One region of the Paenibacillus diazotrophicus genome, then DNA from elsewhere that is predicted to be linked to it. Evidence: riboswitches for the same ligand, from Rfam matches in the RefSeq annotation. Region 1 holds a riboswitch; each other region holds the start of a gene.
The links. Region 1 has a riboswitch for thiamine pyrophosphate ahead of ACAN54_RS04635 (ABC transporter ATP-binding protein). Riboswitches for the same ligand answer to the same signal wherever they lie in the genome.

Region 2: it holds a riboswitch for thiamine pyrophosphate, as region 1 does, so the genes downstream of both, thiC (phosphomethylpyrimidine synthase ThiC) here and ACAN54_RS04635 (ABC transporter ATP-binding protein) in region 1, are expected to answer to the same signal.
Region 3: it holds a riboswitch for thiamine pyrophosphate, as region 1 does, so the genes downstream of both, ACAN54_RS17990 (ABC transporter substrate-binding protein) here and ACAN54_RS04635 (ABC transporter ATP-binding protein) in region 1, are expected to answer to the same signal.
Region 4: it holds a riboswitch for thiamine pyrophosphate, as region 1 does, so the genes downstream of both, ACAN54_RS29650 (thiamine phosphate synthase) here and ACAN54_RS04635 (ABC transporter ATP-binding protein) in region 1, are expected to answer to the same signal.

The regions. Positions count from the first base shown of each region.
Region 1 covers NZ_JBGJZN010000001.1:1,028,633-1,034,049, forward strand. Annotated here, with positions in the region: gene ACAN54_RS04615 (amino acid ABC transporter permease) at 1-92, opposite strand, end outside; gene ACAN54_RS04620 (amino acid ABC transporter substrate-binding protein) at 151-1,002, opposite strand; gene ACAN54_RS04625 (DHA2 family efflux MFS transporter permease subunit) at 1,294-2,814, opposite strand; gene ACAN54_RS04630 (TetR/AcrR family transcriptional regulator) at 3,007-3,663, shown strand; TPP riboswitch at 3,735-3,837, shown strand; gene ACAN54_RS04635 (ABC transporter ATP-binding protein) at 3,991-4,749, shown strand; gene ACAN54_RS04640 (ABC transporter permease) at 4,763-5,417, shown strand, end outside.
Region 2 covers NZ_JBGJZN010000011.1:23,297-28,713, forward strand. Annotated here, with positions in the region: gene ACAN54_RS27725 (tetratricopeptide repeat protein) at 89-1,822, shown strand; gene trxB (thioredoxin-disulfide reductase) at 1,842-2,795, shown strand; TPP riboswitch at 2,865-2,971, shown strand; gene thiC (phosphomethylpyrimidine synthase ThiC) at 3,087-4,781, shown strand; gene ACAN54_RS27740 (DUF1858 domain-containing protein) at 5,010-5,237, shown strand; gene ACAN54_RS27745 (DUF438 domain-containing protein) at 5,280-5,417, shown strand, end outside.
Region 3 covers NZ_JBGJZN010000004.1:248,828-254,244, forward strand. Annotated here, with positions in the region: gene ACAN54_RS17975 (ABC transporter ATP-binding protein) at 1-626, opposite strand, end outside; gene ACAN54_RS17980 (ABC transporter permease) at 713-1,474, opposite strand; gene ACAN54_RS17985 (thiamine-binding protein) at 1,471-1,764, opposite strand; gene ACAN54_RS17990 (ABC transporter substrate-binding protein) at 1,819-2,895, opposite strand; TPP riboswitch at 3,018-3,130, opposite strand; gene ACAN54_RS17995 (cobalamin-dependent protein) at 3,305-4,366, shown strand; gene ACAN54_RS18000 (ATP-binding protein) at 4,403-5,417, shown strand, end outside.
Region 4 covers NZ_JBGJZN010000017.1:6,431-11,847, forward strand. Annotated here, with positions in the region: gene ACAN54_RS29640 (thiazole synthase) at 13-777, opposite strand; gene thiS (sulfur carrier protein ThiS) at 839-1,042, opposite strand; gene ACAN54_RS29650 (thiamine phosphate synthase) at 1,102-1,704, opposite strand; TPP riboswitch at 1,827-1,928, opposite strand; gene ACAN54_RS29655 (SDR family oxidoreductase) at 2,095-2,964, opposite strand; gene ACAN54_RS29660 (NUDIX hydrolase) at 3,200-3,625, shown strand; gene ACAN54_RS29665 (S-layer homology domain-containing protein) at 3,797-4,435, opposite strand; gene ACAN54_RS29670 (hypothetical protein) at 4,630-5,055, opposite strand; gene icd (NADP-dependent isocitrate dehydrogenase) at 5,195-5,417, opposite strand, start outside.

The DNA.
Region 1 (5,417 bases):
GAGACAACAGCCAGCGGAATGGTAAAAGCCACCCCGGCTTTGAGCAGGGGCAGCATCGAATCAAGGAAAATTTGTATTTTGCGGTCATCCATAGATCAGACATCCTTCTCTAGACTCCGGGCGGCCTGAGCCGCCCTCGTCCATCCGTTATTATTTGGAAACGTCAGCGCCAAAATATTTCTCGGAAATCTTCAGATACGTACCGTCACTCTTCATAGCTGCCAGGGCTTCGCTCACCGCGGCTACGAGCTCATCATTGCCTTTCAGGAAAACAGCAGCACTCTGGGAACCCTCTGCAATCTCGTCAACGACCTTAATCTTCACATCCGGCTTCTGCTTCTTCAGATCCAGATAGGATAGTCCGTCATTCACGGTTGCATCAATACGTCCTGAGGTCAGCAGATCAATAGCCTGATTGAAGCCTTCAATTGGAACGATTTCAGCTCCGTTCTCACGAGCGATATCGGACAGGTTACTGGTCAGGGACTGGCCGGCTTTTTTGCCTTTCAGATCCGCGAAGGCTTTGATGTCTTCATTCTTCTCACCAACGATCAACACGGCTTTGGAGACAATATAAGGATCCGAGAAATCGTACTTCACCTTGCGCTCGTCGGTAATGGAAACTTCATTGAAAATAACGTCAAAGCGCTTGGCGTCCATCCCGGCAAAAATTCCGTCCCACTGGGTTTCGAAGAATTCCGCTTTCACTCCCAGCCGCTTAGCAACTTCTTCAGCGATCTCTACGTCAAAGCCAGTTAGTTTGCCGGAAGCATCATGGAAAGTAAATGGCGCATAGGTACCCTCTGTTCCAATACGCAGCTTGCCGCTGGCTTTGATGGCCTCCAGGCTGTTTTGTTCCGCAGATGCAGCTGCTCCTTCAGTGGGTGCTGCCGAGGACTCGGCTGCTGTGTTATTGCCTCCAGCATTATTGTTATTATTGCCGCAAGCAGCCACCAGCACCACTGTAAGCAGCAATAGGATAGTCAGACTAAGTTTTTTCATAAATAGATTAACCCCTCTCGTATCATTCTCTGTATGTACCGGCTGTTCACCGGCAAGTTGAATAGTAACACCGTCAAGTCAGTGGAGTCAATACCTTTTTCCGATAATAAACATCGGAATTATATTGTAAGCGTTATAACCCTACAATTCACTTTCTGAAGGCACTCATATAGGGATAGCTTGCCCAAAACTTATTAATCTCCCCAGAAGAATCAGAAACAAAAAAATCTCCGCAGCACCTGAATGCTGAACGGAGATTGTCAGATCTAATCCTGACTGTACTTCCAGAATTTAACCATGCATCATTTCTGGTTGCACTTTTGACTTTGAACCGTCTTTCCCACCTCTGCGCCCTCTCCGTAGGAGCAACCCCAATACAGCACCTCCGAGAGCAACAAAGATCATAATGTGAAAAGTATCGTCGAACCCTTTGGCCAGAACAGTCTGTGTAGCCAGCTTCAAAGCATCGGGCGAAGCTTGGGCCGCGTCCTTGCCGGCTGCACCTGCAGCCTTTTGCATTTCGGCGCCCCGTGCTGCCGCTCTTGAGGTCAAGATCGTTACAAGTGTAGATACAGCCAGTGAGTTGATTACCTGTTGCATGGAGTTAGTCAAAGAGGTAACCCGGTTAACCAAATGACTTGGGGCCTTGTTGAGCAGATGTGTATTCATAGGCATTACCATCATACCCATGCCTGCACCGCACATGATCAGCGGCAGAATCAAATCTCTGCTCTGCGTGGTGAGGTCCACATGAGAATACTGGAACAAAGCACCCGAGACAAGGCTAAGTCCGCAGACCACCAGCCAGCGAACTCCAATCTTGTCGAACAAAATCCCGGCAATGGGCATCATAAGGCCGGAAGCGATCGCCTGGGGCAGCAGGGTAAGACCGGTATCGAATGCCCCGAAGCCGCGGGCCTGCTGCAGAAACTGGGGGAGCAGGAACAACGCACCATACAAACCGAACTGTGCGATCCACTGTACAAATATACCTGTGCTGAAATCAAGCGAGCGCAGAATACGCAGCTCCAGCAGAGGTGTATCCGAACGGAGCTCAGCAATGACAAAAGCAATTAACGCTGCCGTACCCAGTAATAGGCCGATCAGTGTTTTGTCCGATGTCCAGCTATCCGCTCCCTGGCTTACCCCGTAAGAAAGAGAAGCAAATGCAAGCGGCCCAAGAATCATCCCAAGCTTATCCATACCCGGAACCTGGCTGCGTTCCGATTGCGGCAGCTTACGTGAACCGATGAGAAGACAGATGATTCCGATAGGAATATTAATCAGAAAGATCCAGCGCCAGGAATGATATTCCACCAGCCAGCCGGATAGGACCGGACCGATTGCCGGAGCGAACAGTACAGGAATGCCCATAATTCCCATGACTACGCCTACCTTACTCTTGGGAGCCAGCTTATAGACATAGGCCATGCCGACCGGGAGCACACATCCTCCTCCCAGACCTTGCAGGACCCGGAACGCTATCAACCACTCTGCACGGCTAGGTGTTGCACAGAGGATAGAACCGATAGTGAATACAATAACCGCAGTCAGAAAAACAGTCTTAGAACCGAATCGGTCAGACAACCACCCGGATAACGGGATTACTGAGGCCTGAGCCAGCATGTAGCCGGTCACAATCCATTGCAAAGTATTTAAATCTGTATTGAAATCCTTAACCAGAGTGGACAAAGCTACATTCATAGCAGTACTGTCGAGCACCACCATGAATACACCGGCAATAATAGCCAGCAGTGGAACCAGAATGCTTGACAGACGAAAATCGGCATCCGATTTCAGCGATTGCTCCATTCTCTATCTCCTCCTGAATTGAACTGCGAAGGGGAATTCATTGACCGCAACGCAGCATAATTTATATAATGTATATTGAAACGGACAATTGTCCGGTATCGCATTTTTTAGTCTACGGACAATTGTCCGCTCTGTCAATGTAGTTCTCACGTTTTCTGTAAATTTATGCTGAATTTCTGAAAGGAGTCTGCTATGAACCCGAGAGAACCCGCCAGCAGCCCGTCCTCAAATCCAACAGTTCAAACCAATCCATCATCCTCCCGGAACTATCAGGATCCATATGTACAGCGTATTCTTGAAGCCGCCCGAGAGCTTTTTAGAGATAATGGTCTCGAAGCAGTCAGCATGTACAGCATCGCCAAGCGGGCAGGAATGGGTCAGGGGTCGCTCTACCGCAGATTTACGGATAAAGGTGAAATTTGCTCTGCCCTGCTCTCCACCAATTCTGAACAATTTCTTGCAAGTCTGGAGCACGAGCTTCAAGTCCCGGCTGGATCAGACAGCTCCATTGAGGGGCTGCGGAGGAGTATCGAACAGGTCGTGGATTTCATAGACCAGCATGCCGAACTGCTCCAGATGATCAAGTCTGAGTTTACCGGCAAAAAACAGCTTACCCAGTTTGAGCATCCGATTTTCCAGCGGCTGAATGCTGTGATGGCCGAGCGGCTGCAGCGGCTCGCTGATGATGGCAAGCTGATAACCATTGATCCCCATTTTGCTGCAACTTCATTGATCGCAGTCCTCAGTCCTGATCTCTACCTCTATCAACAGAAGCTTCACGGGTCCGGCAAAAAAGAGATTACCGAGGGAATTCTGACCCTCTTCGTAACCGGGCTGCAGCGGTGCTGAGTACTATTTCTTTTGACAACATTCTGGAATATGCTATATTAGTTAGCAATTGCGAATATTATATTAACCTGCTATTTCACTAGGGGAGTCTATGACTGAGACGAAGCTTTAAGCTTCGGACCCTTGGAACCTGATCTGGATCATACCAGCGGAGGGAAGTGGAACAGAAACGATCTGCGGTACTGCTCCTTGCCTACTGCCGAACCTTTCAGACCCATTTGCCTCCTCTGGAGACGGATGGGTCTTTATTGTGTTTCCATCCCATTCAGATCGTTACAAATCCGGCTGCAAATGCGTGTACAAGAAAGGAGGCTTATACATACCAAGATGATATCTATCCGTAACCTGTCCTATTCCTACTCTGCTTCACCGCAGTCTACGGTATTCAGCGAACTCTCAATGAATGTCAGGCGGGGCGAATTCATTTCCATAGTCGGTGCCAGCGGCTGCGGGAAAAGCACCCTGTTCAAGATCATTGCCGGATTGCTTCAGCATACGGAAGGTGAATTGAAAATTCACGGAATGACGTCTAATGATCCTTCATCTAGACTAGGCCAGGTCGCTTATATGCCTCAGCAGGATCTGCTGCTGCCCTGGAGAACCGTGATGGACAACTGCCTGCTCCCCTGGGAGCTTAAGCGAAAAGGCAGCAAATCAGAAGCCATAAAGGAGATCCGTGAGATGCTAGACCGGTTTGGACTTAAAGGTAAAGAGCGGCTCTACCCGCAGGAGCTGTCCGGCGGGATGCGTCAGCGTGTAGCTATGCTGCGCACCCTTGCTGCCGGAAATGAGCTGATGCTGCTGGATGAGCCTTTTGGAGCCTTGGATGCCATTACCAAACGCGAGTTACACCGCTGGCTCCTGGAATTATGGGGCAGTCTGCAACAAACCGTTCTGTTCATTACCCACGATCTGGAGGAGGCACTGCTGCTCAGTGACCGGATCTATCTAATGAATGGAATTAGCGGCGGTGTACAGGAATTCAGGGTGGAAATGCCGCGTCCCAGACACTACCGTATGAATTATGAACCGCAATTTGTTGCTTTGCGGGAGGAATTAGAGCGGAGGCTGCATGAGACGCGCTAGTATCAGAACCCTTGTGAGTGATTATGTTCCTTTTGCCGTGCTAGTCCTCGTGACACTTACCGGCTGGGAGAGTGCTGCCCGGTTGAAGCTGATTCCGGCTTTCATTCTCCCTGCACCAACAGCCATATGGGCCGCGCTTGTGGAGCAGAGACTGCTGCTCTTCGGTCAGCATCTACCCGCTACTCTGGAGGAGGTTCTGCTTGGTTTTGTTCTGTCGGCCACCTGCGGGATGCTGCTGGGGACGGGTATGCACATGTTCACTCCACTTGAAAAAGCACTATACCCCTTGCTGGTGATCAGTCAGACCGTTCCACTGATTGCACTGTCGCCCATTTTTATTATGTGGTTTGGCTATACCATGTGGAGCAAGGTAGCGGTAGTATTCCTTACCGCCTTCTTCCCGGTAGTTATAGGTACCTTTGATGGTCTGCGCAAAAGTGGTGCTGTGTACAAAGAACTGCTGCTCACACTAGGTGCCACCCGCTGGCAGATTCTGCGTAAGATCCAGATTCCGCCTGCACTGCCCTCTTTGTTCTCCGGACTTAAGCTCTCTATGGTCTACTGCGTCATTGGTGCGACGATCGGGGAATGGCTGGGCGGAAGCCGGGGGCTCGGGTATTTCAGCCGGCGGATGGCGGGGAATCTGCAGAGTGCGGAAATGTTCGCCG
Region 2 (5,417 bases), on a different contig from region 1:
CTGAGGTGGGAGCCCGGGCAGGCGTTTGCTGCCGCTCTCCTATTTTTGTGTGGATAAGGAAGCTTACAAAGGGAGGTGCCTTGCTTCCATGATTGATAGAACTTCAGAGAATAATGCGGTGAATGCTAACGTAATTCCCGTCACTCTGGATGCCAATTTTTTCTTTGAAAGAGCCGTACGGTCATTGGACCGCTTTCAATATGATAAGGCATTGAAGAATTTTAGCAAAGCTGTTGAATATGAGCCGGAAAACCCGGTGAATCATTGTAATATGGCGGGTATATTATCGGAGATGGGGAAGTACGAGGCGTCTAATGAAATCTTGACTCATGTTCTGGAGGAAATTGACCCCTCTATGACAGAATGCCACTTCTATATGGCTAATAACTATGCGAATATGGAAAGCTTTGAAGAGGCGGAACGCAGTCTGGTCACCTATCTTCAGGAGGATGCAAGCGGTGAGTTCCTGGCCGAGTCCGAAGAGCTGATGGAACTGCTGCAGTATGAGCTGAACCGTCCCGCTCCGCTAGTCCGGATCCGCAGTCGGGAGGGTGTGGTGGAGCATGACAGAGCCCGGAGTCTTTTGGAGGAAGGGAAATTTCCGCAAGCGGTCAAGCTGCTTGAAGAGATTGTCCAGAACATCCCGGACTTCCTGGCGGCACATAACAATCTGGCTCTTGCCTATTTTTATATGGGCCGCTTCGCCAAAGCCAAGGAATGCCTTGGCGAAGTGCTGAAGCAGGACCCGGGTAACCTGCATGCACTCTGCAATATGGCTATATTTCTGCAATATGCCGGCGATCAGGACCAACTTGCAGGCTTGGTGCGTATGCTTGAAGCGACTGTGCCTTTTCATCAGGAGCATGTATTCAAAATGGCAACTACGATGGGCATATTGGGCAAGCACAAAACAGCATACGGACATTTTCGCCGTCTGCTGAAGGATGAAGAGGTCGGCGGTGATGCCGGTTTATACCATTATTGCGCGGCCGCGGCCAGCAACAGCGGGCTCCATAATGAGGCTATACGCTGCTGGCAAATGGCCGCCAGACTGGACCCGGAATCAGCAGTTCCGAAATTTTTCCTGTCCCAGATGCAGCTGGCACAAGCAGAGGGCCGGCAACTGTCTCAGATAAGCTATAATTATCAGCTGCCCTTTCAGGAACAGTTGAAGCAGTGGAAGAACAATACGGACAGCTTCACTGAGGAACTGCAGAATAATCCGTTGCTGCGTGCATCATTCTTCTGGGCGCTGCGTTATGGTGATGCCAATACGAAGCTTCAGGTGACCGAAGCGCTCCACTGGATTGAAGATGATGAAATGTCTGAAGTATTGAAGACAGTATCGGAGCAAGAACCGCTTCAGGAGGCTGCGCTTCTCAGTCTGCAGCGTCTGATCGGCGGCAGTTCGGAGGAAGGCGGAATCCAGAGGGCTGTGCAGGACTCTGTTGTGTCAGGCCATAAAGGACCGCCAGAGTGGAAAGAGGACTGGCAACGGATTTTGGATCATATGGCTGCTGTGCAGGACCGCAGATTTGATACTGCGCAGAAGAAGGATGCCGAGCTCCTCTGGAAGCATTTCATAGCCCGCCTCTACCCGGATGTTCCTTTGTTCCGGCATGCGGAGGGCTGGTGTGCAGCTCTGGAGTATTTAACCGCCAAACTGCATGGTCATCCGGTTACCTACCGTGAGGCTGCCCAGCGCTACGGCGTTTCCGTCTCGACGGTAAGCCGGTATGCCCGGCGTATTGATCAAGCATGCGGGTTAACGCAGGATGGGGCGGCAGCAGACGTTTTGCCGCCATTTACGGAAAATATCTGACCCTAAGGAGGACTTGCTAATGTACAAAACAATTGTAATCGGAACAGGTCCGGCAGGATTGACTGCTGCGATTTATCTGGCACGTGCCAACCTCAGCCCCCTTGTTATTGAAGGATTGCAGCCAGGAGGACAATTGACTACGACGACAGAGGTAGAGAACTTTCCAGGTTTTCCAGAAGGTATTTTAGGTCCGGATCTGATGGATAACATGCGTAAGCAGGCTGAACGCTTTGGGGCTCAATTTAAGAACGGCTGGGTGGATGCTGTGGATTTCTCGCAGCGCCCCTTCAAAGTAACCGTAGATGGACTGGGTGTGCTGGAAGCAGAGTCGGTGATTATATCAACCGGTGCTTCCGCAAGGTACCTCGGCATACCGGGAGAGCAGGAGAATGTCGGACGCGGGGTTAGTACCTGTGCAACCTGCGATGGATTCTTCTTCCGCGGCAAAAAGATTGTTGTGGTCGGCGGCGGCGACTCCGCGATGGAGGAAGCCAGCTTTCTCACTCGATTCGCTTCCAGCGTAACCCTGGTCCACCGCCGTCCGGAGCTGCGCGCCTCGAAGATTATGCAGGACAGGGCGCGTGAGAACAGCAAGGTGGCCTGGGCACTGAACCGCACGCCGCTTGAAGTTACCGTCGGGGATACCGGGGTGAAGGGACTAACGGTCCGCAATAATGATACGGGTCTTGAGGAGCTCGTGGAAGCAGATGGCGTATTTGTTGCTATCGGCCACACACCGAATACGGCATTCCTCGGCGGTCAGATTACTACAGATGCCAACGGCTACATCGTGGTGAATCCAGGAACAACAGAAACTAACATTCCAGGCGTATTCGCTTGTGGGGATGTTCAGGATACGCGTTACCGGCAGGCGATTTCGGCTGCAGGAACCGGCTGTATGGCCGCTATGGATGCTGAGAAGTATCTGGAAGGCACTATGGTGCATGATTGGAGCGAAACGCTGGATAAGTAACGGAGCGGACTAAGCGAATTTTTGGTTGACAATAAATACCTGCTAGCGTAGATTGTATTTAATTAGATAGATACCCACTAGGGGAGCCTGAATGGGCTGAGACGGGGAAATTGAATTCCCGGACCCTTGAACCTGATCTGGATCATACCAGCGTAGGAAAGTGGAGCCGGACCTTTTTTGAGCACAGCCTTATTGGCTGTTCGTGAATAAAGCCGCTCCAGGTGGAGCGGCTTTTTGCTGCGTGCTGATCTTATCTAAAATGGCTCACAGAGCGTTGAGGAGGAGATAAGAATGTCAGATTCATCAAAAAAGGAACAAGTCGATCTTTCGGGATTCCCCGCAAGCCGTAAGGTGTATGTAGAGGGCTCGCGCCCGGATATTCAGGTTCCGATGCGTGAGATCCGTCTCAGCCGTACCGAAGGGGTTGCGGGGGAAGAGGATAATGAGCCGCTGCGTGTCTATGATACTAGTGGGATTTACACGGATGCTGCTGCACAGACCGATGTACGTAAGGGCCTGCCGGCGCACCGCTTAAGCTGGATTGTGGAACGTGGGGATTCAGAGGAATACGCCGGGAGAGCCGTTCAACCTGGAGATTACGGATTGGCTGCAGACGGAACGTCGGCGGAAGGGTTCACCGGCTTGCGGCGGAATCCCTTAAGAGCACGTAAGGGCTGTAATGTCACCCAGCTCCACTATGCACGGCTGGGGATGATTACACCGGAAATGGAGTATATCGCGATTCGGGAGAATACACGGCCTGAATTTGTAAGGGATGAGGTCGCTGCCGGCCGCGCGATTATCCCGGCCAATATCAACCATCCCGAGAGTGAACCAATGATCATAGGCCGTAACTTCCTGGTTAAGATCAACGCGAACATCGGGAATTCCGCTGTCTCTTCTTCCATTGAAGAGGAAGTGGAGAAGATGAGATGGGCTACCCGCTGGGGTGCGGATACGATTATGGATCTATCTACCGGTGCGAAAATTCATGCCACCCGCGAATGGATTATCCGCAATTCACCGGTACCGATCGGCACCGTACCCATTTATCAGGCACTGGAGAAAGTAAAAGGAATCGCCGAGGATCTGACCTGGGAGTTGTACCGGGACACGCTGATCGAACAGGCGGAGCAGGGTGTGGATTACTTCACCATTCATGCCGGGGTGCTGAAGCGTTATATTCCGCTTACTGCCGGAAGAACGACCGGAATTGTCTCACGTGGCGGCTCTATTATGGCGGCCTGGTGCCTTGCACATCAACAAGAGAACTTTTTATATACACATTTTGAAGAGATTTGCGAGATTATGAAGACTTATGATGTGGCCTTCTCCCTGGGGGACGGACTGCGTCCGGGCTCCATTGCCGATGCCAATGACGAGGCACAGTTCGCTGAACTGGAGACGCTTGGAGAGTTGACAGCCATCGCCTGGAAACACGATGTTCAGGTAATGGTCGAAGGTCCGGGACATGTGCCAATGCACAAGATCAAGGAGAATATGGATAAGCAGCTGGAGCTCTGCCAAGAAGCCCCTTTTTATACACTGGGTCCTTTAACCACGGATATTGCACCAGGTTATGACCATATTACTTCTGCGATTGGTGCGGCGATGATCGGCTGGTTCGGGACAGCGATGCTGTGCTACGTCACGCCTAAGGAACACCTGGGATTGCCTAACAAAAATGATGTACGCGAAGGAGTCGTTACCTACAAAATCGCCGCACATGCTGCAGATCTGGCCAAAGGCCATCCAGGTGCGCAGGATCGGGACAATGCCCTGTCGAAGGCGCGGTTCGAGTTCCGCTGGCGTGACCAGTTCCACCTTTCGCTGGACCCGGAGCGGGCGCTGGAGTACCATGATGAGACTCTTCCAGCCGAGGGTGCCAAAACAGCGCACTTCTGTTCCATGTGCGGGCCCAAATTCTGCAGTATGCGTATTTCGCATGATATCCGTAATTCGTCCAGGCTAAGCAAAATGCTATAACCCAAGCCGGACCACATAAGGCTGTTCCCGCGCTGCGAGGCGTAAGGGGACAGCTTTTTTTCTGAAGATAAGAGGTTATCCGCTTCACGTTATGAATTATCTTTGTCCTTCTACAACTACTTTAAAATTTAGTGACTGCAATCACTCTTCGGCCCTGTGCCCTATGCTAAGCTGTTGTTGAGAAAGGTTATCAATTGGTAGAATGCCAAGCTGCAGGAGGAGAGTGCAATGAGCAAACACCTTAACATGGATGAGTCCATATTCGAGCTGGTCAGCCGTTATCCGGAAGCCATAGACATTATGGTTGAGCTGGGTTTCCGCGATATAACTAAGCCTGGCATGCTGCAGACGGCGGGCCGGTTCATGACCTTGTCGAAAGGAATCACAATGAAGAAAATGGATCGCGAAACCGTCCGGCTGGCATTTCAGAGCCATGGCTTCGAGATTATTGAATAGAGTGCTGAGATTAACAGATGGAATGGAGAAGGAGAGAGAACGATGAGTGAACTGATTAACAACCGTGAAATGGATATTCCTCAGCAGACACGCCGCCAAGCCATGCTTAAGGAGATTATTAAGGAGCTGCATGCCGGTAAAAGTGTAGAGGAAGTCAAGGCGCGTTTTGCAGAAGCGGTA
Region 3 (5,417 bases), on a different contig from region 1:
GAGAGAAGGAGTGCTTCCTCGATATTATGGGTAATAAATAGGACGGAACGGCGGTTCTCCTCCCATAGCTCCAGCAGCCAGCGCTGCATCTGCTCGCGGGTGAGCGCATCCAGCGCGCTGAACGGCTCATCTAGGAGCATCAGCTCTTGCGGTGCGAGCAGCGCCCGCAGGAAGGCCGCCCGTTGCTGCATACCGCCTGATAGCATATGTGGGTAGGCACGTTCAAACCCGCCCAGGCCGACCTTACCCAGCCAGTGGCGGGCAACCGTCCGCGCTTCGGCCTTCGGTTCGCCTTTCAGTTCACCGGCGAGCAGGACGTTGTCCTCAATGGTCCGCCACGGGAATAACGCAGGCTGCTGGGGCATGTAGCTGATCTCACCGCGTTGACCGGTGACGTTCTTGCCGCTCATGCTTACCGTTCCGGCACCCGGCAGCTCCAGGCCGCCGATGATATGGAACAGGGTGCTTTTACCACAGCCTGAAGGGCCGACAATGGAGACGAATTCCTGCGGCTCAACGGTTAGTGATACATTGTCGAGTACGCGGGTCTCCCGGCCGCGGTGGAAGTAGGACTTGGATACGCCTCTTACGTCCAGCGCAGGAGGGAGGGCTGGAGCTTCGGACATGTGCCCGAAGGGAACCTGTTCCCGGGTGTTCAAGTTTGGATGCCCTGCTGTCAAATCATTCATCCCCTTTCCGGGAAGTGTAAGTATCAGGAGGTCTTGCGCGGCTTCCAGCGTACCAGCCATTTCTCGAGAAGTGCGATCAGCGCAAACAGCACCAGACTAAGAAGAACAATAATTACAATGGCGACGAACATCCGGTCTGTGCGGTAGGAGGCCTTCTGAAGCAGCATGTAGTAGCCGATGCCCTTGTCTGCGCCGATCCACTCGGCGACTACAGCGCCCATTACTGCGTAGGTTGCGGAGATTTTAAGACCAGAGAACAGAGCTGGCAGAGAACCGGGAAGCTCCAGCTTCGAGAAGATTTGCCACTTGCTGGCCCCGGCCATTTTCATATAGTTCATCATGATCCGGTCGCTTTGGGCCAGCCCGCCCATGGCGGCGACGGCAACCGGGAAGAAGCAGACGAGAGTGATAAGTACGATTTTGGGCAGTAGTCCGAACCCGAACCAGATAATCAGCAGCGGCCCCAGAGCGATGGAGGGCACGTTCTGGCTGAGAATCAGCAGCGGGTACAGTGCTCTTCTTAGCCAGGGCACCAAATGCAGCAGCAGAGCGACAATGAGGCCAACGCCTGTGCCGATCGGGAAGCCGATCAAGGTCAGCCGCAGCGTAGCGGCCGTATGTGCCCAAATGCCTGAAGCATTTCCCCGGGATTCGCGCGCGATATCGCCGGGGCTTGGCAGCATCCAGGAAGGGACGTGAAGTACGGAAACCGCCAATTGCCATACGCCCAGAAAAAAGATGACCGCCACAAGGGGCGGCCAGATTTGGTTCCAGTACGATCTCACGGCCGGTACTTTTCCGTCAGCTTGTCCATGCTGATTCCGCTGGGGTTATGAGCAATCTTGATTTGCGAGATGACGCTGGGGCTGCCCGATGCGATCAGCGCTTCATGCATTTGGCGCACCACTTCAAGCAATTCGCTGAGTTCGCCCTCCATTGTCGTTTCCAGCGGATTCACCTGGTGCTTGACGCCCGATTGCTGAATGACCTCTATAGCCTTATCCACATAAGGAATGGAATCCTCGTTATTCGGAGTTTTCGGAATGACTTGAATACTAAGCAGGGTGTTTGCCATCTCAATCAGATCCTTTCGGGTTTTGTATCGTGAACTTTGCAAGGTTAATATATATTACTTGCTCTCCGGCAGATAATCATTCGTGAACGCCGAAGCAGCATCCAGCGGCTTGTCCAGCAGCTTCAGGCCGTACATCCAGTCGGCGTATTTCTGCCAGACCTCGGCTTTCTGCTCTCCCCATCTGGAGGCGTCGTCCGTATATTTCGGGCTAAGCCACTTCTGGCTGGCCAGGACGAGCTTAGGGTCCAGATCCGGCACAGCTTTGGAGAGGATGGCGGCAGCTTCTTCCGGCTTGTCGATCGCATATTGATAGCCTTTGGAGGTAGCAGCAAGGAAAGCCTTCACCAGCTCCGGATGCTCAGCAATTTCCTTCTCGCTGGTCGTCAGCACCGGGGTGTAATAATCCAGCTGAGGCGCGTAATCCTTCAAATACAGCATATCCAGCGGCTCACCGCGCAGTTCAGCTTCAATACCGGTCCAGGCATAGAATATCCAGGCAAAATCGATGTCACGTTTTACGGCGGTGAAGAAATCGGCTTCTCCGATATTGACCAGCTTCACTTTTTTGACATCGCCGCCTTCAGGGTCCATGATCGCCTTCATGGCAGCTTCCTCAGCCGGAGAGCCCCAGCCGCCGTAAGTTTTGCCTTCGAAATCCTTTGGTGTCTTGATATTGCGGTCCTTCGGAGCGGCAAACCCCGAGGTGTTATGCTGGATGATAGCGGCGATCGAGACGAGCGGCACATCCTGCAGGCGGGCCAAGGTGAACGCCTCCTGGGCACTGATGCCAAAAGCAGCTTCGCCCGAGGTAACCATCGTGTCGGCTCCCGCTGCACCCGGCTGTACAATTTCTACATCCAGGCCTTCCTCCTTGTAATAACCCAGCTCCTTGGCAGCATAGAGGCCGGTATGGTTAGTATTCGGCGTCCAGTCCAGGGCGACCTTGATCTTGGTCAGTTCCTTTGGCGCGTCCGTTTCTGCAGCGGTTGCGGTTGCTTCCGGTGCGGCGTTGCTGTCTCCAGAGGGTGCAGTGCTATTTCCGCCGGAGTTGGTTGTATTGCTGCCGCACCCGGCCATGATGATAACCAATATGCAGCTGATGCAGAGCATTAGTGCTTTTTTGACTCCCATTGCTATTCTTCTCTCCTTCCAGCTACCCAGTCTTCTTAATTCTGATGATGTCCATACCAAAAAAAGCGCCCCGAAGATCGGGACGCCAGCAATTGCGTTAGGTGGCCGCTTAGCCGAAGTGGCTGAATGCGGGTGATGATTCCTACGCTGGCATTATCCAGATCAGGTATAAGGGTCAGTATCTTTAACGGGATACACTCTCAGCCAGCCAATTCCAGCCCCCCTGGTACTATGAAGTTATGGGTGTTGCTGTGTTCTTACGCTGTATTATAGCGGTCCCCTTCGGGGTTGTCCAGTACCAGCCCCAGATTCTGGCGGACTGCCAAACCTCACCAGACAGTGGACTTTCCAAATTGTATATATTAAAATTGATACTTTACAATTCTGTTCTAATAAAGGAGTGACTCTTATGCACACTGATCAGCAAAATGCCGGAGAACGGCTGAAGGTGCTAGCGGAACAGTTGGCGGAGGAGGTCACTATACGTCAGTATGAGCGGCAGCCCGAGCTGCAGCACAGGTTCGGCCCTTCCGGAATGGCAAGAACCAAGCAGGATTCACTCTATCATTTACGGTATCTGGCGCAAAGTGTGGCGCTGGACAGTCCGCTTTTATTCATTAATTATATTATCTGGCTTAAGGTGCTGCTCGCACAGTACAAAATTACGGCTGAGGATCTGCAGATCAATCTGGGACTGATGAAGGAAGCTGTAGCTTCACAGGTAGAGACGCCGGAAAAAGAGCTGATTCTGAGCTATCTTGATATAGGAATCCACCATGCGCTAGAAGAGCAGAACCTGCCGCCCTTTCTTCAACCGGAGAAACCCTATTTCCGGGAGGCCGAAAGGTACCTGAAGCTGCTGCTGGACGGCGAACGCCGTAAGGCTTCAGAATTTGTGCTGGGGCTCCATGATGAGGGCGTGCCTATCCGTGATCTATATCTGCATATTTTTCAGAGCAGCCAGTATGAGATTGGCCGTCTATGGCAGCTGGGTCACATTACTGTCGCTCAGGAGCACTACTGTACAGCCTGTACCCAGAGTATCATTTCCCAGCTTTATCCGCGTTGGATTCAGGCGCAGGAAGGGAAGAAGACTCTGGTTGCGGTCGGAGTCGGCCAGGAGCTGCATGAGATCGGACTGCGGATGCTGGCGGATTTCTTCGAAATGGAGGGCTGGAACACCTTTTATCTGGGCTCCAACATGCCTGCAGAAGGCCTGATCCGGTATCTGAAGGAACAGCCTGCCGACCTGCTGGCCATCTCCATCACCATGACTTTTCATGTATCGGAGGTTCAGCGTCTGATAGCTTCCATCCGTACACATGCGGAACTGAATCCCATCAAGATTATGGTTGGCGGAATGCCCTTTAATATAGACAGAGAGTTATGGCAAAAAGTCGGTGCTGACGGCTATGCCCCTGATGCCAAGGGGGCGCTGGAAATAGCGGGGCGTCTTATTCCTGATGCGTGACTCCGGGAGAATTGACATAGAAGGCGGGAGAAGGAAATGACCGACCATGAGCAAGAGATCCGGAAACTGAGAGAGACGATTGAGAAGCTCTCTAACCAGGTGATCCAGGGACAGCAAAGAGAAGAACAAGCCCTGGCTGAATTTTCTGCGATGAACAATGAATTAATTACGATGCACCGGTTGCTCACCAAGAATAGTGCCAGCCTTAAGGCCATGAAGGAAGAGGCGGAACGGGCCAACCGGGCAAAAAGCCTGTTTCTCGCTACAGTAAGCCACGAGATTCGTACGCCGATGAACGGAATTGTGGGGATGACTGAGCTTCTGGAGGCTGAGAGCCCGACGGATGAGCAGCGGATTCATCTGGAGGTCATCCGGGAATCGGCACAATACCTGCTCCAGATGATCAATAATCTGCTGGATATCTCCAAGATTGAAGCCAGCAAAATGGAGCTGCAAAAGGCTCCGCTGAGCATACGCAATCTGCTTGAACATGCGGCAAGTCTCCTCTCTCCTGCTGCAGTGAAGCGCGGAAACACTCTGAAATGGCAGGTTGCAAGCAGTGTTGAGAGTACACTGAATGGAGACTCGTCCAAGATTCTTCAGGTGCTCATTAATTTGCTGGGGAATAGCATTAAGTTCACACAGGACGGAGTGGTGGAGGTACGTGTAGGGCTGGCTGAAGAGGATGGCAAGCATCAGCGGCTGTGCTTCGAAGTCAGGGACGAGGGCATTGGCATCCCGCTGAAGGCTCAAGCCGGGCTGTTCCGGCCGTATTCGCAAGTCAGCCAAGAGTCGGAGATGGCAGTGGAGGGAACGGGGTTGGGGTTGTCGATCTGCAAGTCGATGGTGGAGCTGATGGGAGGTGCGATCACGGTAGATAGTGCGCCTGGCCAAGGATCAACCTTCCGGTTTGAGATAGCGCTGGGCAAGACCGCCCGGCTGCAGGACAACCTGAATGCCGCTGAGGTTCTCCTGCCGGAGGCCCGCTTCAGTACAATGCCGGTGCTGGTTGCTGAAGACAATGGACTGAACAGCACACTCCTGCTGCTGC
Region 4 (5,417 bases), on a different contig from region 1:
TTGGCCTGTGAGTTATTTCAGAAATCCGGTTAAAGGTGAAGACGCGACAGCCGTCTCTTCCACCGGACCGAGTCCAGCCAAATAGGCTTTACGGCCTGCAGCTACCGCCTCACGGAAGGCCTCTGCCATCAGCAGCGGATTACGGGCGGTGGCGATTGCCGTGTTGAGAAGCACAGCGGACGCACCCAGTTCCATCGCCTCAGCCGCTTCGGACGGGCGGCCAATGCCGGCGTCAACGATCACCGGAAGATCCACCTCTGAGATGAGAATACGCAGCAGCTCTTTGGTGCGCAGTCCCCGGTTAGAACCGATCGGTGAACCCAGCGGCATAATGGCAGCGGCTCCAGCCGCTTTCATCCGCAGCGCAGCGGAGAGGTCAGGGCTCATATAGGGCAGCACTACGAAACCTTCGGCAGCCAGTATCTCCGTAGCCCGGATGGTCTCCAGGTTATCCGGAAGCAAATATTTCTGATCACTGATCACCTCGATCTTGACCCAATTGCCGAGGCCTGCAGCTCTGGCCAGTCTGGCGATCCGCACAGCTTCCTCAGCGGTGCGTGCACCCGAAGTATTTGGAAGCAGGGTCATATGGGAAGGAATATGGCTGATAATATTGTCCTGGCTCTCCGGGTCTACACGGCGCAGGGCAACCGTGATCACCTGTGAGCCCGAAGATGACACCACCTCGGGAATCAGCGTATTGCGGCTGTATTTGCCGGTGCCGATGAACAGTCGGCTCGATAACTTAATGCCACCAATCACTAAAGGATCTAACATGAACTCGCCTCCTGGATTCTTCTGAACTTAAGAATTAGATAATAGAAAGTCGGTAACGCCTTCAGCCGCCGCCTACAAAATGCACCAGCTCCAGCCGGTCGCCGTCACATAACACCACTTCCTCATAATGATCCTTGCTGACAATCTCCCCGTTCCGTTCCACGATCACAAGCCGGTAGCTCCATTCGGGCCGGCTTAACAGATCGGCAACGGTCCGGCAGTCTTCAGCAACCTCTCCGGGTTTGCCGTTGATGATCAGATTCATGCCCTCTCACCTCCTTCGCGTGTCACGTTCATGACTCTACAAGCCTCCAAACCTCAGATCTACACCGCCTGTAACGCCAGACGGTAAGCATGGGCAGCGGCCACAGGGTCCTCCGCTCCACAAATACCGGACATGACCGCAATGCCAGCTGCACCATGCCTGATTACTTGATCAGCATTACCCTTATCAATCCCGCCGATGGCAATCAGCGGAATGCTGCTGCTGCGCACAACCTCCTCCAGGAGTGGCAAACCGCGCCCCTGCTGACCCGGCTTGCAGCCAGTAGGGAAGACATGCCCGTACAGGCAGTAGTCTGACCCCTGCCTGCCCGCCTCCGCGGCTTCCGCCGCCGAGTGTACCGACCTCCCCAGCCGGAGGCCGGGGGCAGCCGTGCGGGCCGCTGCGGGTGGCAAGCTGTGCCAGGCCAGCTGGACAGCACCTGCACCGACGGCCAGCGCAATATCCAGCCGGTCATTGATGACCAGTCTGGATGCGGGGATTCCAGCACGCAGAAGCTGCTCAGCCATACCCAGCAGTTCCACAGCAGAGCGGTGCTTTTCCCGCAGGTGAATATAGTCCACGTACGGATATACAGCTGCTGCAAGGCTGGCAAACCGCCCGGGGTCCAACTTACCATCCGATATCAAATGAATTTCAGCCACTTTGCACCTCCGGCTTCACTTTTTGGCAACTGAACGGTAACGCAAAAAAACCGCCCCCGGGATAGGAGGCAGTCATAAATTTCCGCAGGAATACGGGTGTAAAAGATACAACTTCGCTGCAGTTCATTCATTCTCCGCTTTCCTACGCTGGTGTTAACCAGATCAGGTTCAAAGGGTCCGAACCACACGTTCGTCTCAGCCTTACGGCACCCCTAGGGACAATTGCAATATTCAGTTGCTGACGTGGTTCATATTAACATAATATTCCTCAGAAAAGCTATCCCTTTTACAGGAAAGCTTAATCTTGCCCGGTACAATAAAAAGAGCAGACCGCATAGGCCTGCTCTTACAACTATATTTTCCAGCACACGCTTGACCGCTTAGTAGCTTCTAACCGTTGACAATTTCTCCGCCGTTGACATGCATGACCTGACCGCTGACATAGGATGAATCATCCGAAGCCAGATAGACATAGGCCGGCGCCAGCTCTTCCGGTTGCCCCGGACGCTGCATAGGCTGAGTGCCACCGAACTCACTGACCTTTTTAGCATCAAAAGTAGATGGAATCAGCGGTGTCCAGATCGGTCCCGGGGCTACAGCATTAACGCGAATGCCCTTTTCCGCCAGATTCATCGACAGCGAGCGGGTAAAGCTGAGAATCGCGCCTTTCGTGGACGAATAGTCCAGCAGCTGCGGGCTGCCGCGATAAGCGGTAATCGATGTCGTATTGATGATCGTGGAGCCTTTTTTCAAGTGCGGCATGGCTGCTTTGGTCAAATAGAACATGGAGAAAATATTCGTACGGAACGTCCGCTCCAGCTGCTCGGAAGTAATATCCTCAATCTTGTCCTGCGGATGCTGCTCGGCCGCATTGTTGATCAGGATGTCCAGCTTGCCCAGTCCCTCTACCGCCTTGTTGATCAGATCCTGGCAGAACGCTTCTACGCCGATGTCACCGGCAATCAGAATACACTTCCGGCCCTCCTGCTCCACTTGGCGTTTGGTCTCTTCGGCATCGGAATGCTCATTCAGATAAGAAATGACCACATCCGCACCTTCCTTGGCAAAATGAACGGCAACCGCCCGTCCTATTCCGCTGTCGCCCCCCGTAATGAGTGCCGCCTTGCCCAGCAGTTTACCTGCCGCCTTGTAGCTGGACGTTTCAAATTCCGGGCGCGGATTCATCTCACTCTCAATACCGGGCTGCCGGTCCTGCACCTGTGGAGGCAAAGTTTTGGAAGACTGTTTATTTTCTGGCATGATCCATTCTCCTTTCGCTGTGTACCTTTTGTTAGAGTAACCACATCGTATTAAGATGGCTTATGCGTCACTAATTATACAATCACTTCACGCTATGTTACTTACCACACTTCCAGGCTGTCCAAACATAAAATACAGTCGTTATTGGCGTGAAGGGCCGATATACTTTAGAGAAGTATGAATCCGGCATGACGCGGAAAGACCCATCTTTAAGACGAGGAGGCGCATATGTTAGATGACCAGAAATGCACGAAGCATCATCGTTGCGGTCAAAGGAGTCATTCTGCATCAAGGCAGAATCCTGCTCGTACAGCGGGCAGCCGCAGATTCGGTAGGAGCAGGCAGCTGGGAATGTCCCGGCGGCAAAATTGAATTCGGGGAGGGCCTGGAGGCTGCGCTGGAGCGGGAGATTGAGGAGGAAACCGGACTTACGGTCACTGTAGAGAACCTTCTATATGCCACATCCTTTCTGACGGATCCTGGCAGGCAACTCGTCATCATCACCTACTGGTGCCGAACCGATGGGAATTCCGTGGTACTCTCCGAAGAGCACTCAGATTCTAAATGGTGTACCCGTCACGAGCTACAGAGCCTGCTCCCACCCGGCATACAAGCGGAATTTGAAAAAAGCAATGTGTTTGCGTCAAAGGAACTGCTGTGAGGATCATCCGTAACATAAGAAGACTGCTATCCATTAGGAGAGCAGTCTTCTTATCTATGCCTGGCCACCTCAAGTGCTGCTTCAGCTGAACTACAGTCAGGGATGGATATGTTCCACAATATAAAATTGGGAGGCCTCAACATTGAGCTGCGGCTCAGTACATTCTAACTTCTAACGATATATATCTCCCAACCCGCCGATCTTAAAATTAAAGATTTCCATCAATGCAATCGATTCTGCTCTTGTCATGGACCGCTCCGGACCAAAACTGCCATCGGGGTAGCCTTTCATTGCTCCGATATTTACCATTGACGTAACTTTAGGTCTGCTCCAGCTGGCAATTCTGCTGTAATCGCTGAACGTGGACAGCACCTCCTCGGGTGCTCCATCCTCCAAAAATAACAGCCTGCTCATAATAACGGCCACTTCCTGGCGTGTAATTAGGTCGTTCGGACGAATCTTGCCTTTATATCCTTGAATGTAACCCACTGTCATGGCTTTGGCGAATTCGCTGTATGCCCAATTGTTATTCGGCAAATCACTGAATTCCGTCTGTTTACTGGCCGTGAAGCCCCACATCCGGTTGGCTAACGTAATAAATTCGGCTCTTGTAATCTCCTGATCCGGCTTGACCGATCCGTCTTCAAAGCCTTTCAGCCAACCATGCTGAATCCAGCTTTCGATCTGTTTCTGGGCCCAGTGTCCCTCATAATCCGTTCTGCTTCCTTCAGCAGCAACCGGGACGGTATCCAGCAAACAACTAGCCAGGCTCACGCTCAGGCATACAATCATGCTCCGTCTGAATTTCACTACTACACCTCTTCCCAATGTGTAGATATACTGCTATTCACTCCTAAATATTACCATATTCTAGGATTGAGCGACAAGTGAACATAGCACTGCCTTGGCAGAAGGTTTCTTTCCTTACGAAATTTGTCTTCCGGTACTTCAACAAAAATAACCCTGACAGCCGCAGCCGCCAGAGCTATTTCACTTCAATAGGCTTAGATAATGTGTCTGTACACCATAAAAAACACCATTACGATCAGCACAACCATCAGTAGCAGACTCATCGTGCGCAGCTTCGCGGTATGGCCAGAGACATCACGGTTCTCGCGCATGCCGGCAGCGGCCAAACGCAAGGGCTTACTCATAATGCCGCCCAAGGCAAACATCGCCAGCAGCAGTACTACGACAACAATCATCCAGGCTACGGTGTAATCCCCCTGTGAGATCATGTATCCGCCTGTCAACAGCTGAATCACCAGGCCATATTGGGCAAACCGGTTAAGTCCGCCGATCGCACTTAGCGTTCCTTCTTTGGCTGTATTAGACAGTTTAGCTGTACCGCTCAGAATGAACGGCAGCACCAGATAGAAGCCGAGCGCCAATGTCCCGATCATATGTAGGAAAAAGAAAATCCGATCCATATTTGACCTCCTCACTTTTCGCTATGATATAAGTTACATACTTATTATACCCAACCTCACCGTCGATGAAAAGAAAGCCCCCATTTCCTTTCAAGAAATGAGGGCATGTGCTTTAGAAGTTAGCTTAGTTAGCAGTAGACTACAGGTGCTTGATGATTTCGTCAGCAAATGCCGAGCATTTCAGCTCTGTGGCGCCTTCCATCTGACGGGCAAAGTCATAGGTCACAGTCTTGTTGTTGATGGCCGTGGTCATGCCTTTGTAGATCAGATCCGCCGCTTCCTGCCAGCCCAGGTGTTCAAGCAGCATAACACCGGACAGAATAACTGAACCCGGATTTACTACGTCCTTATCCGCATACTTC